Regions from separate parts of the Diaphorobacter sp. ED-3 genome, predicted to be linked through region 3. Evidence: riboswitches for the same ligand, from Rfam matches in the RefSeq annotation. Region 3 holds a riboswitch; each other region holds the start of a gene.
The links. Region 3 has a riboswitch for glycine ahead of PCQ86_RS02295 (D-amino acid dehydrogenase). Riboswitches for the same ligand answer to the same signal wherever they lie in the genome.

Region 1 (4,385 bases), 2.0 Mb from region 3:
CCGGGCAGACTGCGCTTGAATTCGTCGCGGCAGGCCATGAAGGCGGCGTGCGGTCCGCCGGCGCCCATGGGCATGCCAAAGCGCTGGGTGGAGCCCACCACGATGTCGGCGTCCCACTCGCCGGGGGCCTTGAGCAGCGTGAGCGCCAGCAGGTCGGTAGCGAAGATGGCGGCGGCCTGCTTGGCGTGGATGGCGTCCACGTCGGCCTGCCAGTCCTGCACCCAGCCGCTGCTGGCAGGGTACTGGATGAGGGCGGCGAAGAAGTCGCCGGCCAGGGCCGCCTGCCATTCCTCCTGGGAATTGGCCACCACCACGGTGATGCCGATGGGGGCGGCGCGGGTCTGGATGACTTCGATGGTCTGCGGGTGCGCATCGCCTGCCACGATGAAGACGTCGCTCTTGGACTTGACCGAGCGCTTGGCCAGCGTCATGGCCTCGGCGGCAGCGGTGGCCTCGTCGAGCATGGAGGCGTTGGCGATGGGCATGGCCGTGAGGTCGCACACCATGGTCTGGAAGTTGAGCAGCGCCTCCATGCGGCCCTGGGAGATCTCGGCCTGGTAGGGCGTGTAGGCCGTGTACCAGGCAGGGTTTTCCAGTACGTTGCGCAGGATGACGCCCGGCGTGTGCGTGCCGTAGTAGCCCTGGCCGATGAAGCTCTTGAGGATGCGGTTCTTCGACGCAATGGCCTGGAGTTCAGCCAGCGCTGCGGCCTCGGTGGCCGGCGCGGGCAGGTCCATGGGGCGCTGGCGCGCAATGGAGCGCGGCACGATGGAATCAATGAGCGCTCGGCGCGAGGCCTCGCCGATCACCGACAGCATGTGTGCTTCGTCGGCGGCGTCGATGCCAATGTGGCGGGGCAGGAATTCAGCGGCGTTTTCAAGCGCCGCCAGGGGCAGGGGGGAGGGCATCTGCATGGCGAGGGACCAGTCTCAAGAGCGATGGGGCGGTGCGGCGGCGCCGTGTGCACGGCGCCGCGGGTGCATCAGGCGTTCTGGGCGAAGGCGGTATAGGCCGTTTCGTCCATCAGGCCGGCGAGCTGGCCGGCGTCGCTGAGCTTGACCTTGAAGAACCAGCCGGCGCCCAGCGGGTCGGAGTTGGCCAGGGACGGGTCGGCGCGCAAGGCCTCGTTGACCTCGACGATTTCGCCGGACACGGGCATGTAGACATCGGCAGCGGCCTTGACGGACTCGACCACACCGGCCACGTCGCCCTGGGCAAAGGTGGTGCCCACCGCGGGCAGGTCCACGAACACCACATCGCCCAACGCATCCTGCGCGTGGACGGTGATGCCGACGACGGCCGCGGCCGGGTCGGCTGCGTTGATCCATTCATGGTCTTTGGAAAACTGGATGCTCATGAGGGGCTCCGGGAAGAAGAGGTGGAAGGAAAAGGTTTGAGAGTGGTCAGCCCGCACTGTAGCCGGGCTGACCTGGGCGCGGTGGCAGTTCGCCGTGGTGAATTCAGCCGCGGTAGTAGCGTGTGGGAACAAAGGGCGTGGCAGCCACTTCCATGGGCACGGCCTTGCCGCGCACCATGGCGTTCACACGGGTGCCGGGGGCGGCATGGGCGGGCATTACGTAGGCCAGGGCGATGGGCTTGTCGGCAGTGGGGGCCAGCAGGCCGCTGGTGACTTCGCCGATGCGCTCGCCCGACTCGTTTTGCAACTCGGTGTGCTCACGCACGGGCACGCGCTCCAGCGCCACCAGGCCCACGCGCTTGCGCGTGAGGGTGGCCGGGCTGTCGATCTGGGCCAGCATCTTGTCGGCACCGGGAAAACCGCCAGCGCGCGCGCCGCCTGTACGGCGCACCTTCTGGATGGCCCAGTTCAGGCCGGCTTCGGGTGGGGTGGTGGTGGTGTCGATGTCGTTGCCATATAGGCACAAGCCGGCTTCCAGGCGCAGCGAATTGCGTGCGCCCAGGCCGATGGGCTTGACCTCGGGCTGGGCCAGCAGCGTGCGCGCCAGGGCCTCGGCCTGCGTGGCGGGCACCGAGATCTCGAAGCCGTCCTCTCCGGTGTAGCCGCTGCGCGTCACGAAGCACTGCGCCCCGGCGATGTCGAAATGCCCGCCGGTCATGAACACCAGTTTGTCCACGCCTGGTGCCAGACGCGCGAGCACCGCAGCCGCCTGTGGGCCCTGCAGCGCGAGCAGGGCCTGGTCGGGCATGGGAATCACCTGGCAGCGTTGGCCGATGCGCTCCTGGATGTGGGCAATGTCGCCCACCTTGCAGGCGCCGTTGACGATCACGAAGAGTTCGCCCTGAGCCATGCGGAAGAACATGAGGTCGTCGATGATGCCGCCCTCGTCATTGAGGAGCAGGCCGTAGCGCTGCTTGCCCACGGGCAGGTCGACCACGTCCACGGGCATCAGCGTCTCGAATGCTGCTGCGGCGTCAGGGCCGACCAGCTTGAGCTGCCCCATGTGCGACACGTCAAACAGGCCGGCCGCCGTGCGCGTGTGGTGGTGCTCGGCCATCAGGCCCATGGGGTATTGCACGGGCATGGAGTAGCCGGCGAAGGGCACCATGCGGGCGCCCAGTTCGATGTGCAGGGCGTTGAGGGGAGTGGTGAGCAGGTCGGACATGGCGGACATGGCAATGGGCGAAGGCAAATGGTGGAGCGATCTCTCGATCGCCGATTTGCCCCGCTGTCCGCTTTACCTGAGAGATTCACCCCGCCTGCATGGCATGTCGCGGGGCTTGCTCCTTCGGTGGGCCGCATGCTGCTGCGGCCTCTCTCCAGCAAGGGAAACACCCGCATCCCTGCGGGCGTGTCGCCAGTCCTTTTGCCTGAGCGTTCGGCTGCTGCCTGCGCCTTCGGCGGCCCGGCCCTGGGGGGCGCGGACTCTCTCCTGACGGGACGGATTCTATCTATTTTGCGTACACGAGATCACGCAGGGCCAGTGAAAGCGATGGCACGTAGGTGATGACCAGGAGGCACAGCAGGACCACGCCCACGAACGGCAACAGGTGGGCGACGATGCGATCCAGGGAGATGCGCGCCACCGTGCATGCCGCGAACAGGTTCACGCCAAAGGGCGGCGTGATCATGCCGAGCGCCAGGTTCACCACCATGATCAGCCCGAAGTGCACCGGGTCCACGCCGAAGTGCTGGGCCACCGGCGCCAGGATCGGCGCCAGCACGATGATGGCGGCGCTGGTCTCGATGAACATGCCGATCACGAACAGCGCGGCATTCACGCCCAGCAGGAACAGCGCGGGCGACTGCAGCACCTCCTGCAGCCAGCGGCCGATGGCGTCCGGCACGCCAGCGCGCGTGATGAGGAAGGCAAACAGGCCCGCATTGGCAATGATGAACATGATCACCGCCGACGAGATGGCCGACTTGCGCAGGATGGCGAACAGGTCCGCGACGCGGATCTCGCGGTAGATCAGCATGCCCACCACCAGCGCGTAGAACACGGCCACGGCAGAGGCCTCGGTGGGCGTGAACACGCCGCCGTAGATGCCGCCCAGGATGATGACTGGCATCAGCAGTGCCCAGCCCGCCTGCAGCAGCGCGCGGCCGAAGGGCATGCGCCCGTCGCCGTCATGCTTGCCCCAGCCCTTGTACTTGCAATACACCCAGACGAACAGCATCAGCGCACCGCTGATGAGGATGCCGGGGCCGAAGCCGGCAATGAACAGCTCACCAATCGACACCTCGGCCGCCACACCGTACAGGATCATGGGGATGGATGGAGGGATGATCACACCCAGCTCGGCACTGGTGGCCTGCAGCGCGGCCGCGTAGCTGGTGGGGTAGCCATGCTTGATGAGCGCAGGAATCAGGATGGCGCCGATGGCGAACGTGGTCGCCACCGATGACCCTGAGACGGCCGCGAAGATCATGCAGGTGAGCACGCAGGTCATGGGCAGGCCGCCCTGCACGCCGCCCACGATGCTCTTGGCAAACTCCACGAGCCGTCGCGAGATGCCGCCGGTCTCCATGAGGTTGCCCGCCAGGATGAAGAACGGAATGGCTGCGAGCGGAAACTTGTTGATGGAGGCGAACATCTCCTTCACGGAGATCAGCATGTTGGCGTTCGCCACCTGGATGCCCAGGATGGAGGCCAGCCCGATGGAGACGGCCACGGAGATGGTGAGCGCGAAGCACAGCACCATGGTGGAGATCATGACCGTGGTCATAGGGCCCCAACGCGCGTCATTTCATGTACCCGCCGCCCCCCGAGGGGGCCGCTCGCTTGCTTGAGGCGGCTCTGCGCGGCGCTCATTGGGCAGTCTCCAGTTCATGGCGCTGCGGGTCGATCAGATTGCCCACGATGCCGAGGATGCTGAACAGCCCACCCACGGGCATGGCCAGATAGGCCCAGAACATCGAAACCGACTCCAGCCCTGCCATCGACTGCACGCCGCCGCGGCGCGCG
Region 2 (4,385 bases), 820 kb from region 3:
TGCCAGCGCAACGTCGGCGCGGCCCGTGCCGACCTGATGCGCATCTGCGCCGAGATCCGTGAGGAGCTATCGCCCCAGCTCGAAGAGGCGCAGGCGCTGCCCGCCGCAGGCAGCGCGCCGCATGCCGAGCCGACGGGCGGCCGGCGCATTTGCGGTGCGCTGTATGTGAGTTGCTCGGGCCGCGGCGGGCCGCACTTCGGTGGGCCCAGCGCCGAGCTGCAGATCGTGCGCCATGCGCTGGGCGACGTGCCCCTGGCGGGCTTCTTCGCCGGCGGCGAAATCGCCGCGCACCGGCTCTATGGCTACACGGGCGTGCTGACGGTGTTCGTCGCGCCGGACGGGGCTTTATAAGCCTTTTTGGCCTCTAGCGCCCGTCCACCAAGCGCAAGCAGCTATGCAATGCATAGCGCCGTGGCGCTTGCTCAAACGCCGATGACGGCGGGGCGGGGCGCCGCAGCAGGGCGCGGCAGGCCGCAGAACGCGAAGTCCAGCTCCGGCTCCAGCCCGCTCACGATGCGCGCGATGGACTTGCCCGAGCCGCAGGCGTGGGTCCAGCCCAGCGTGCCGTGGCCGGTGTTCAGGAACAGGTTGCCGTAGCGCGTCTTGCCGATCAGCGGCACGTTGCTCGGCGTGGCGGGGCGCAGGCCGCTCCAGAACTGCGCCTGGCTCGCATCGCCCGCGCCGGGAAAGAGCTGCTCCACGCGCCGCACGATGGCTTCGCAGCGCACGGCGTTCAGTGCGCGCTCGTAGCCGTTGAGCTCGGCCGTCCCCGCGATGCGCAGCCGGTCGCCCTGCGCGCTGGTGTAGCGCGAGAAGACCAGCTTGTACTCGTCGTCCGTCAGGCTCACCTGGTAGGCGGCGGCCGTGTCGCGCACCGGCAGCGTCACCGAATAGCCCTTGGCCGGGTAGATCGGCAGGCGCAGGCCCAGGGGCTGGGCCAGCAGCGGGCTGAATGCGCCCAGCGCCAGCACGTAGGCGTCGCCGCGCAAGCGCTCGTAGCCGCCGGCCTCGTTGGTGACCTCCACATGGTCGATGGCGCCGCCCGCCGGGTGCAGCGCGGTGATGTGGCAACCCAGGCGGAATTGCACGCCCGCGGCCTGGGCCACGCCGGCCAGCGCGCGCGTGAACAGGTGGGCGTCACCGGACTCGTCCTCCGCCGTGTAGGTGGCGCCCGCCAGCTGCGGGCGGACGTGGGCCAGGGCCGGCTCGATGCGCACGGCCTCGTCGGCATCCACCACGCGGCGGTGGCAGCCCAGCGCACGCATCTGCTCGGCGGGCGCCAGCGCGGCGTCGAACTCCTGGGCGCTGGTGTAGAAGTGCAGGATGCCCTGCGTGCGCTGGTCGTACTGCAGGCCCGTGTCGGTGCGCAGTTGCTGCAGCGTGCTGCGGCTGTAGCTGCCCAGGCTCACGATCTGCTCGATGTTGTGGCGCGTGCGCGCGGGCGTGCATTCGCGCAGGAATTGCAGGCCCCAAAGCCACTGGCGCATGTCCGCGCGCAGGCGAAACAACAGCGGCGCATCCTCTTTGCCCAGCCACTGCAGCACCTTGAGCGGCGCGCCGGGGTTGGCCCAGGGCTCGGCGTGGCTGACCGAGATCTGGCCGCCGTTGGCGAAGCTGGTTTCCGCACCGGGCACAGCCTGCCGGTCGATGACGGTGACCTCGTGGCCGAGTTGCTGGAGGAAGTACGCAGAGGTGGTGCCGACGACGCCGGCGCCGAGAACGATCACGCGCATGGTTTACAAGCCTTTTTCAAGGTTTGCGCAGGCAGGGCGCGCGCGAGCAGCTATTGAATGAATAGCGAACAGCGGGCACGACATGGCCTGGCTGCCGCTCCCCCTGTCCTTGGTACCTGAGAGATTCATGCCGCGCGGGACCGTGCGCGGCACTTGCTCCTTCGGTGCGCCACGGCGGGCGTGGCGGCTCTCCAGACGGCTGTGTGGGTGTGCAGTACGGAACCTGAGCGTGTATGGGAGTTTGCGCCTTCGGTGAAACGGCATGCAGCCGTTTGCTCTCCTGCGCCGGCCATCGTAGCGGCGCGGGCGCGGCGTCCCCAGCGGGCTAACCCTCAGACCATGAACACGCTCTCAGGGCGGGGCGCTGCGTGCATGCTCAGGGGTAGACCGCTTCGCCCAGGTTGAGCATGAGGCGGTTGGCCCAGGCGAACAGCGCGGCGGCGTGCACCGTGTCCAGGATTTCCAGGTTGCTCAGGCCCGCGGCGCGCAGCGGCGCGATGTGCTGCGGCCCGAATGCACCGGGCGCGCGCGTGAGCGCGGCGCTGGCCTGCGCCAGGGCGCGTTCGCGGGCGTTGGTGCCGGCGCTGTCGGGGTCGGCGAAGATCTGCGCGATCACGTCGTTGCGCTTGGCCAGCTGCTCGAAGCGCTGCGCATGCACCGACGCGCAGTACACGCAGCCGTTGATGCGCGAGACCACGGTGGTGGCCACCTCGCGCTCTGCGCGCGGCAGGCCGCCAGGCGCGTACATGATGGCGTTGAACGCCTCCGAGCGCTCGGCGAGCACGCGGGGCTGGTGCGCCAGCACGAGGTAGAAGTCCGACGTGCGTGCCTTGGGGTGGCTGGCGTCCAGCACGGCGTTCTGCTCGGCGCTGGCGGTTGCGGGGTCCACCACGGGCAGCCAGGCCTTCCAGTCCAGCGTCTCGCTGGTGTAGCCGGCCAGGCGCAGCGGCTCGCCGGGCGGGGGCAGGTTGGCGGGGTGCACGAAGGGCGCTTCTGGCGTGGCGGGTGCGACCGGCGCGGCTGCGGTGCCCGCGGGGCCGAGGGTGGCCAGCGCCGCCACGCCGGCCACCAACCGCGCCTGGTAGGCCACGAAGCCGATGAGCTGCGCGAGCAGCACCACGTCCGGCGTGGCGAGGCCCGCCTGGGGCAGGGCGAGCAGGGCCGCGCGGTCGGCCGCGGCGGGCTGCGTGGCCAGCAGCTGCGTGAAATGCGTGATGGCTTGCCAGCGCGCATCCGCCAGCGGGGCTGGCAGGCCGGCCAGGCGCGCGCCGTAATGGTCGGCCAGCGTTGCCACGCCGCTGGCGGCCGCCACGGCCTGGGCCACGGACAGGCGCTCGGCCAGCGCCAGGCCCCCGGGCAGTGCGGGCGCGAGCAGCAGGTCTTCGCAGGCCTGGGTGGCGGTGATGGCCTTGGCGCGCTGTTGGCGCGCGGCCTGGGCATGGGGGGCATGGCCCAGGCGGGCGAGTTGGTCGATGGTGTCGGTCATGGCGAAGGCAGGATGCGTTGGGAGGTGTCGGCGGGCGTCCATTCGTCGCCGAGCAGTTCGGGCTCGGCATAGGCCTGCAGCGCGGCGAAGTGGTGCTCCACGTCCTCGCGGTACAGCAGGCCGGCGATGCCGCTGGCCAGGCGCCGTGCGCCGTCGCTGATGGCGGGGATGTCGCCCGACACCGTGCCGTGTGACAGCGCCGCCGGGTAGCAGAAGCAGTGGATGCGGTCCAGGCCAGGGCAGGCGCCGGCGGCTTTCTCGCGGAATTCGAACACCGGGCCGAGGTCGGGCGAGTCGGACAGTTCGCGGTCTTCATCGCCGGCGGGCGGCTGGTAGCGCTCGCCCCAGGTGCGCACATGGCGCGCAAACGGCGCGAACTCGGGCTTTTGTGCCCAGTCGATCACGAAGCCTGTGGCGAGGACCAGGAAGTCGAACGCAAACGTGCCCTTGGCCGTCGCCACGTGCAGCGCGTCGCCCACCTGCGTGACGCCCTGCACCGCGCAACCGAAGTGGAAGAACGCATGGGCGTGCCGCGACACGCGCAGCGTGCTGCCGTGCGGCGGCGGCACCTGCTGCACGTTGATGTAATGGCGGATGCGCCACTTCCATGCGTCGGGCAGGTCGTGGTGCCCCTGCGTGAGGCCGGGCACGCCCGAGCCCTTGGACTTGTTCACCGTGGGCATCACCGCGCGGCGCGCGATCAGGTCCACGCTGGCGGCGCCGCATTCCAGCGCCGTGCCGGCGCTGTCCATGGCGGACGAGCCCATGCCGATCACGCCCACGCGCTTGCCCTTGAGCGTGGCGTAGTCCAGCACATCGGACGAATGCGCCCACAGGCCGCCCTGTGCGGCGTGGCGCACGCCGTGCATGAAGGCAGGGATCTGCGGGCCGCCCAGGCCGTCGCGGCCCGTGGCCAGCACCACGCGGCGCGCCAGCCAGGTGGCGTGGCCGGCGGGGGCCTGCACGTCCACCGCCACCAGGCCTTCGGCGCGTGGGTGCACGGCGGTGACGGTGTGTTCATTGCGCACGTCGGCCTGCGTCACGCGGCGGTACCAGCGCAGGTAGTCCATCCACTGCAGGCGCGGGATCTTGTCGAGCGCGGCCCAGGCCTCGCGGCCCCACTGGGCCTCGAACCAGGCGCGGAAGGTGAGCGAGGGCACGCCGAG
Region 3 (4,385 bases):
GCCCGAGGCGCGCTGATCTCTGCCATGCCCGAGGTGCTGGTGATTCCGCTGAACCAGTCGTCCAGTCTTTCACCCGCGTTGGACCTGTTGTTCCAGGAAGCCTTTGACGAAAAGTGTGGTCGGCAAGCTGCGCTGGACCTGTTGATGGAATACCTGCTCATCTTGTTGCTGCGCCACCTGCTTGACATTTCATCGGTCACCACCGGCATCCTGGCGGCGCTGGGCGACCCACGTTTGTCCAAAGCGGTCACGTCCATGCACGACCGGCCCGGCCATGCATGGACGCTGGAATCGTTGGCCGAAACCGCAGGCATGTCGCGCGCACGCTTTGCCAATCACTTTCGAGAGGTGTCGGGCCTGACCGCGCTCGACTACCTCACGGCCTGGCGCATCACAGTAGTCAAGGGTTTGCTCAAACGAGGCAAGCCGCTCAAGTCCATTGCGCCCATGGTGGGTTACGCCAGCGCTGTAGCGCTTACCCGCGCTTTCACCCACCGCGTCGGCATGCCGCCACTTGCCTGGCTGCAAACGCACACCGATCAGGACTGAGGCTGCCCCATGCCAGTTGCCATGCGGGTTTGATGCATGCCTGCGGCCACGACGGACACACCGCAATGCTGCTGGCTGCGGCCGAACATATTGCAAAGTCCACCACGTTTGATGGCACGCTGAATTTGATCTTTCAGCCCGCTGAAGAAAGCTTGGGGGGGCGCGCAAGATGATTGAAGACGGCCTGTTTGACCGCTTCCCCTGCGACGCAATCTTTGCCATGCACAACCTGCCGGGCTTTCGGCCAGGTCAGTTGTTATTGCGCGAAGGCGCAACCATGGCGTCCAGCGAAAACATTCTGGTGCACATTGAAGGTAAAGGCGGCCATGGTGCCATGCCGCACCAGAGTGCTGACCCGGTCGTTGCGGGTTCGGCAATTGTCATGGCGCTACAAACCATCGTTTCACGCAACGTACCCCCACTGCACATGGCCGTGATCACGGTCGGCTCTTTTCAGTCGGGTGTGGTCAACAACGTCATCCCCCAAAACGCCACGTTAAAGCTTAGCGTACGGGCGCTGGATCGGGATGTGCGAGAGTTGTTGCGCAATCGCATTGTGGAGCTCGTTGAGTTACAGGCGAAAAGTTTTGGCGTGACCGCAAAAGTCGAGTTTTTGCCCGGTTACCCGGTGCTGGTCAATACCCCTATTGAGACGGGAATAGCCCGCGAAGTGGCGGTGGCGTTGGTAGGCGCAGATAACGTGGTGCTCCAAACTGAACCGCTCACCGCCAGTGAAGACTTCGCCTACATGCTCGACAAAGTGCCAGGCAGCTATCTATTCATCGGGAATGGCGATGCAACTAACGGAGGTCACGGGGCCTGCATGGTGCACAACCCCAATTACGATTTTGAAGACCGCAACATACCTGTGGGTGCTGCGTTCTGGGTCGCGTTGACTGAGCGCTTTCTGGCGTAGTTTTTTTATGAAATTCAGATCGGGAGAGATCGCGTTAAATCGCGACGCCGAAGGAGCAACCACCCCGGAAACTCTCAGGCAAAAGGACCGGTTTGAATCGTTGATATCTCTGAAGAGTTGCTGGTCTTAGTCACCCGGCACACCGCAGGAGCAAGTGGTTGCATTGAACACGATGGACCACGAATCTCTCAGGTTCTAAACAGAGGGGGTGCACCAGCCATGCACAGGGCTTGTTGGTGCTCAACACTTTGACGTTTTTGAAAGCTCATTCACTATGAAAACAATCGCAGTTATTGGCGGCGGCATCACGGGCGTCACAACAGCTTATGCCTTGGCAAAACGCGGCTTTTCCGTTACCTTGTTTGAACGCCATCGCTATGCTGCGATGGAAACATCATTCGCAAACGGAGGGCAACTCTCTGCATCTAATGCAGAAGTTTGGACGCATTGGTCCACCATCCTCAAAGGGCTAAAGTGGATGCTCAAAAGTGATGCGCCGCTGCTGGTCAACCCAGCACCTACGTGGCACAAACTCTCCTGGTTTGCAGAGTTCATTGCTGCGATGCCCCATTACGAGCGCAACACGGTTGAGACAGCTCGCTTAGCAGTCGCAGCCCGCAAACACTTGTTTACTTGGGCGCAGGAAGAAGGCATTGATTTCGACCTGAAGAAGGAAGGCATCCTGCACATTTACCGTGACAAAAAAGGGTTCGACCATGCAGGCAAAGTGTCAGTCATGCTGGCCAAGGGGGGCCTACCTCGCTATGCCGTGACCCCAGCTGAAATGAAAGCCATCGAGCCGACATTGGCAGGCACCTACTACGGTGGCTACTTCACTGAGAGCGATTCCACGGGAGACATTCACAAATTCACCAATGGACTAGCAAATGCGGCATCACGACTCGGCGTGCACACGCTGTATGGTCAAGATGTGACGTCGATTCAAAGCGATGGCCAACAAGCTGTCATCACCGTGACACAACAAGACGCCACCCCAAGCCTGCATACCTTTGATAGCGTGGTGGTGTGTGCAGGAGTGGGCAGCCGTGACTTTGCAGCTCAGCTAGGCGATCGCGTGAACATCTACCCCGTCAAAGGCTACTCCATCACCGTCAACTTGAACGATGAAGAAAGTCAATTGGGTGCCCCCACCGTGAGCTTACTGGATGACGAAACCAAGTTGGTCACCAGCCGCTTAGGCCTCAACCGTTTCCGCGTTGCAGGCACTGCCGAATTCAATGGCGTGAACCGTGACATTCGCGCAGACCGCATCCGCCCATTGATTGAATGGGTGGAACAATGTTTTCCCCGCGTTAACACACGCTCTGTAGTGCCTTGGGCAGGCTTGCGCCCTATGATGCCCAACATGATGCCTCGGGTGGGTCAAGGTAGAACTCCCAATGTTTTTTACAACACCGGGCATGGGCACTTGGGTTGGACGTTATCAGCCGTGACAGCTGAGCTGGTGTCAGACACCATCGTCAAAGCTGCAGCAAAGAAATCAGGATATTCAATGAACTTGCATGCAGTTGCTGCTGGCAACATTTAGAGTTCAAAATAATAAGCAGTAGGGGTCTTGCGGCTCTCTACTGCTTTTTTTCTTAACTTAGTTGGTGATTTTCTAAAAAATTAAACAACCTCATCATTGGTTATAGTTTTTTAACATTCAAGCCCGCCAAGCCGGCAGTTGCCAGTTGCGCCACAGTGCCAGTGCGCGAAGGCACACAGTAACAAATAAGCACCCCAGTAAGGCCATCCAGTCTGGAGCATCTAATGTCCAAAGGACCACGTAAGTCCAGCCACCAGCAAAAGAACACACCGCGTAGGGGCGGTGGTCTTTGAAAGCCGTGGGAATTTCATTGCAAACCATGTCACGCAGCACACCACCAAAAACACCCGTGATCAGGCCCATTAAGACGGCGACTACTGGCGGCATGAGTGACTGCAAGGCGAGGTGAACTCCCGTCGCAGTAAATAGTCCCAAGCCCAGCGCGTCGGGCCAGAGTATTGTTCTTTCAGTTACTTCAAAATGCCGCTGTCGCATGAAGACCATAGCAAATACGCACAAGGCCAATACGCCCCAAAGCATTTCGGTATGTTGCACCCAAAAAAACGGGCGTTGATCAAGCAGCAAGTCGCGCAAGGTGCCACCTCCAAAAGCTGCCAGAAAAGCCACAACACAAATGCCCACCGCATCGAGCTTTTTACCCGCAGCTTTCATCAGTCCAGACAACGCAAATGCAGCGGTCGCTAACAACTCGACTATCAAATGTAGGGTGTCCCCCCATGATTGAAGTAAATACATTGAAAATTTATGTCACCAATTTAAAGTTTTCATAGCTAAAGCAAATTCAATCGCACTGTAAATTCCACGTTTTTAATTTTATAGGCTACTGGTCTACAACAGTTCGACTTTAAAAATTGAGCTCGAATAATTAGGGCTGTCACAGTTCGATGTCAGTGCATGGTCTCAAAAAAATTTTTTTGATTCGCGCACTAAGCAAAGCGTCTAAGGATGTCCTGAACAACTCGGATTAGTAAGTGCTACCGGTCCGTTTTTTTAGATGGCGCAATTGCAGCCGTTTTGCTCGCGTCTTCGCGCCATTTCTCACGCCATTTCTGGTCATTCGCGCCGCTTTTGCGGCCTCTGGCCTGTTTGCAGACGCACTCATCCCTGCGCCGCCAGCAGTTGGTGGCGCACCATCCACAGGTTCGATAGTGCAAACAGCGTCTTGAGCTGCAACGTGTTCTTCTTGAGCCCCCGGTAACGCACCTTGGTATAGCCAAACTGTCGTTTGATCACCCTGAAGGGGTGTTCCACCTTGGCCCGGATGCTGGCCTTGATCTTCTCCACTTGGTCTATGAGCGCATCAACGGGGTTGTTCTCTTTGTCCAGCTCTTTGCGTTTGCCTGGGCGCAT

Region 1: linked by a shared signal. The riboswitch ahead of gcvT (glycine cleavage system aminomethyltransferase GcvT) and the one ahead of PCQ86_RS02295 (D-amino acid dehydrogenase) in region 3 are both predicted to bind glycine.
Region 2: linked by a shared signal. The riboswitch ahead of PCQ86_RS18160 (D-amino acid dehydrogenase) and the one ahead of PCQ86_RS02295 (D-amino acid dehydrogenase) in region 3 are both predicted to bind glycine.

What each region holds. Positions count from the first base shown of each region.
Region 1 is NZ_CP115182.1:2,480,628-2,485,012, reverse strand. It holds gene gcvP (aminomethyl-transferring glycine dehydrogenase) at 1-914, opposite strand, end outside; gene gcvH (glycine cleavage system protein GcvH) at 983-1,357, opposite strand; gene gcvT (glycine cleavage system aminomethyltransferase GcvT) at 1,461-2,591, opposite strand; glycine riboswitch at 2,636-2,750, opposite strand; glycine riboswitch at 2,770-2,862, opposite strand; gene PCQ86_RS12150 (TRAP transporter large permease) at 2,869-4,146, opposite strand; gene PCQ86_RS12145 (TRAP transporter small permease) at 4,229-4,385, opposite strand, start outside.
Region 2 is NZ_CP115182.1:3,760,153-3,764,537, reverse strand. It holds gene PCQ86_RS18165 (FIST signal transduction protein) at 1-351, shown strand, start outside; gene PCQ86_RS18160 (D-amino acid dehydrogenase) at 423-1,733, opposite strand; glycine riboswitch at 1,827-1,938, opposite strand; gene PCQ86_RS18155 (CMD domain-containing protein) at 2,110-3,219, opposite strand; gene PCQ86_RS18150 (NAD(P)-binding domain-containing protein) at 3,216-4,385, opposite strand, start outside.
Region 3 is NZ_CP115182.1:468,970-473,354, reverse strand. It holds gene PCQ86_RS02305 (AraC family transcriptional regulator) at 1-549, shown strand, start outside; partial or broken gene PCQ86_RS02300 (amidohydrolase) at 552-1,465, shown strand; glycine riboswitch at 1,476-1,565, shown strand; glycine riboswitch at 1,566-1,678, shown strand; gene PCQ86_RS02295 (D-amino acid dehydrogenase) at 1,740-3,014, shown strand; gene PCQ86_RS02290 (trimeric intracellular cation channel family protein) at 3,132-3,770, opposite strand; gene PCQ86_RS02285 (IS5 family transposase) at 4,134-4,385, opposite strand, start outside.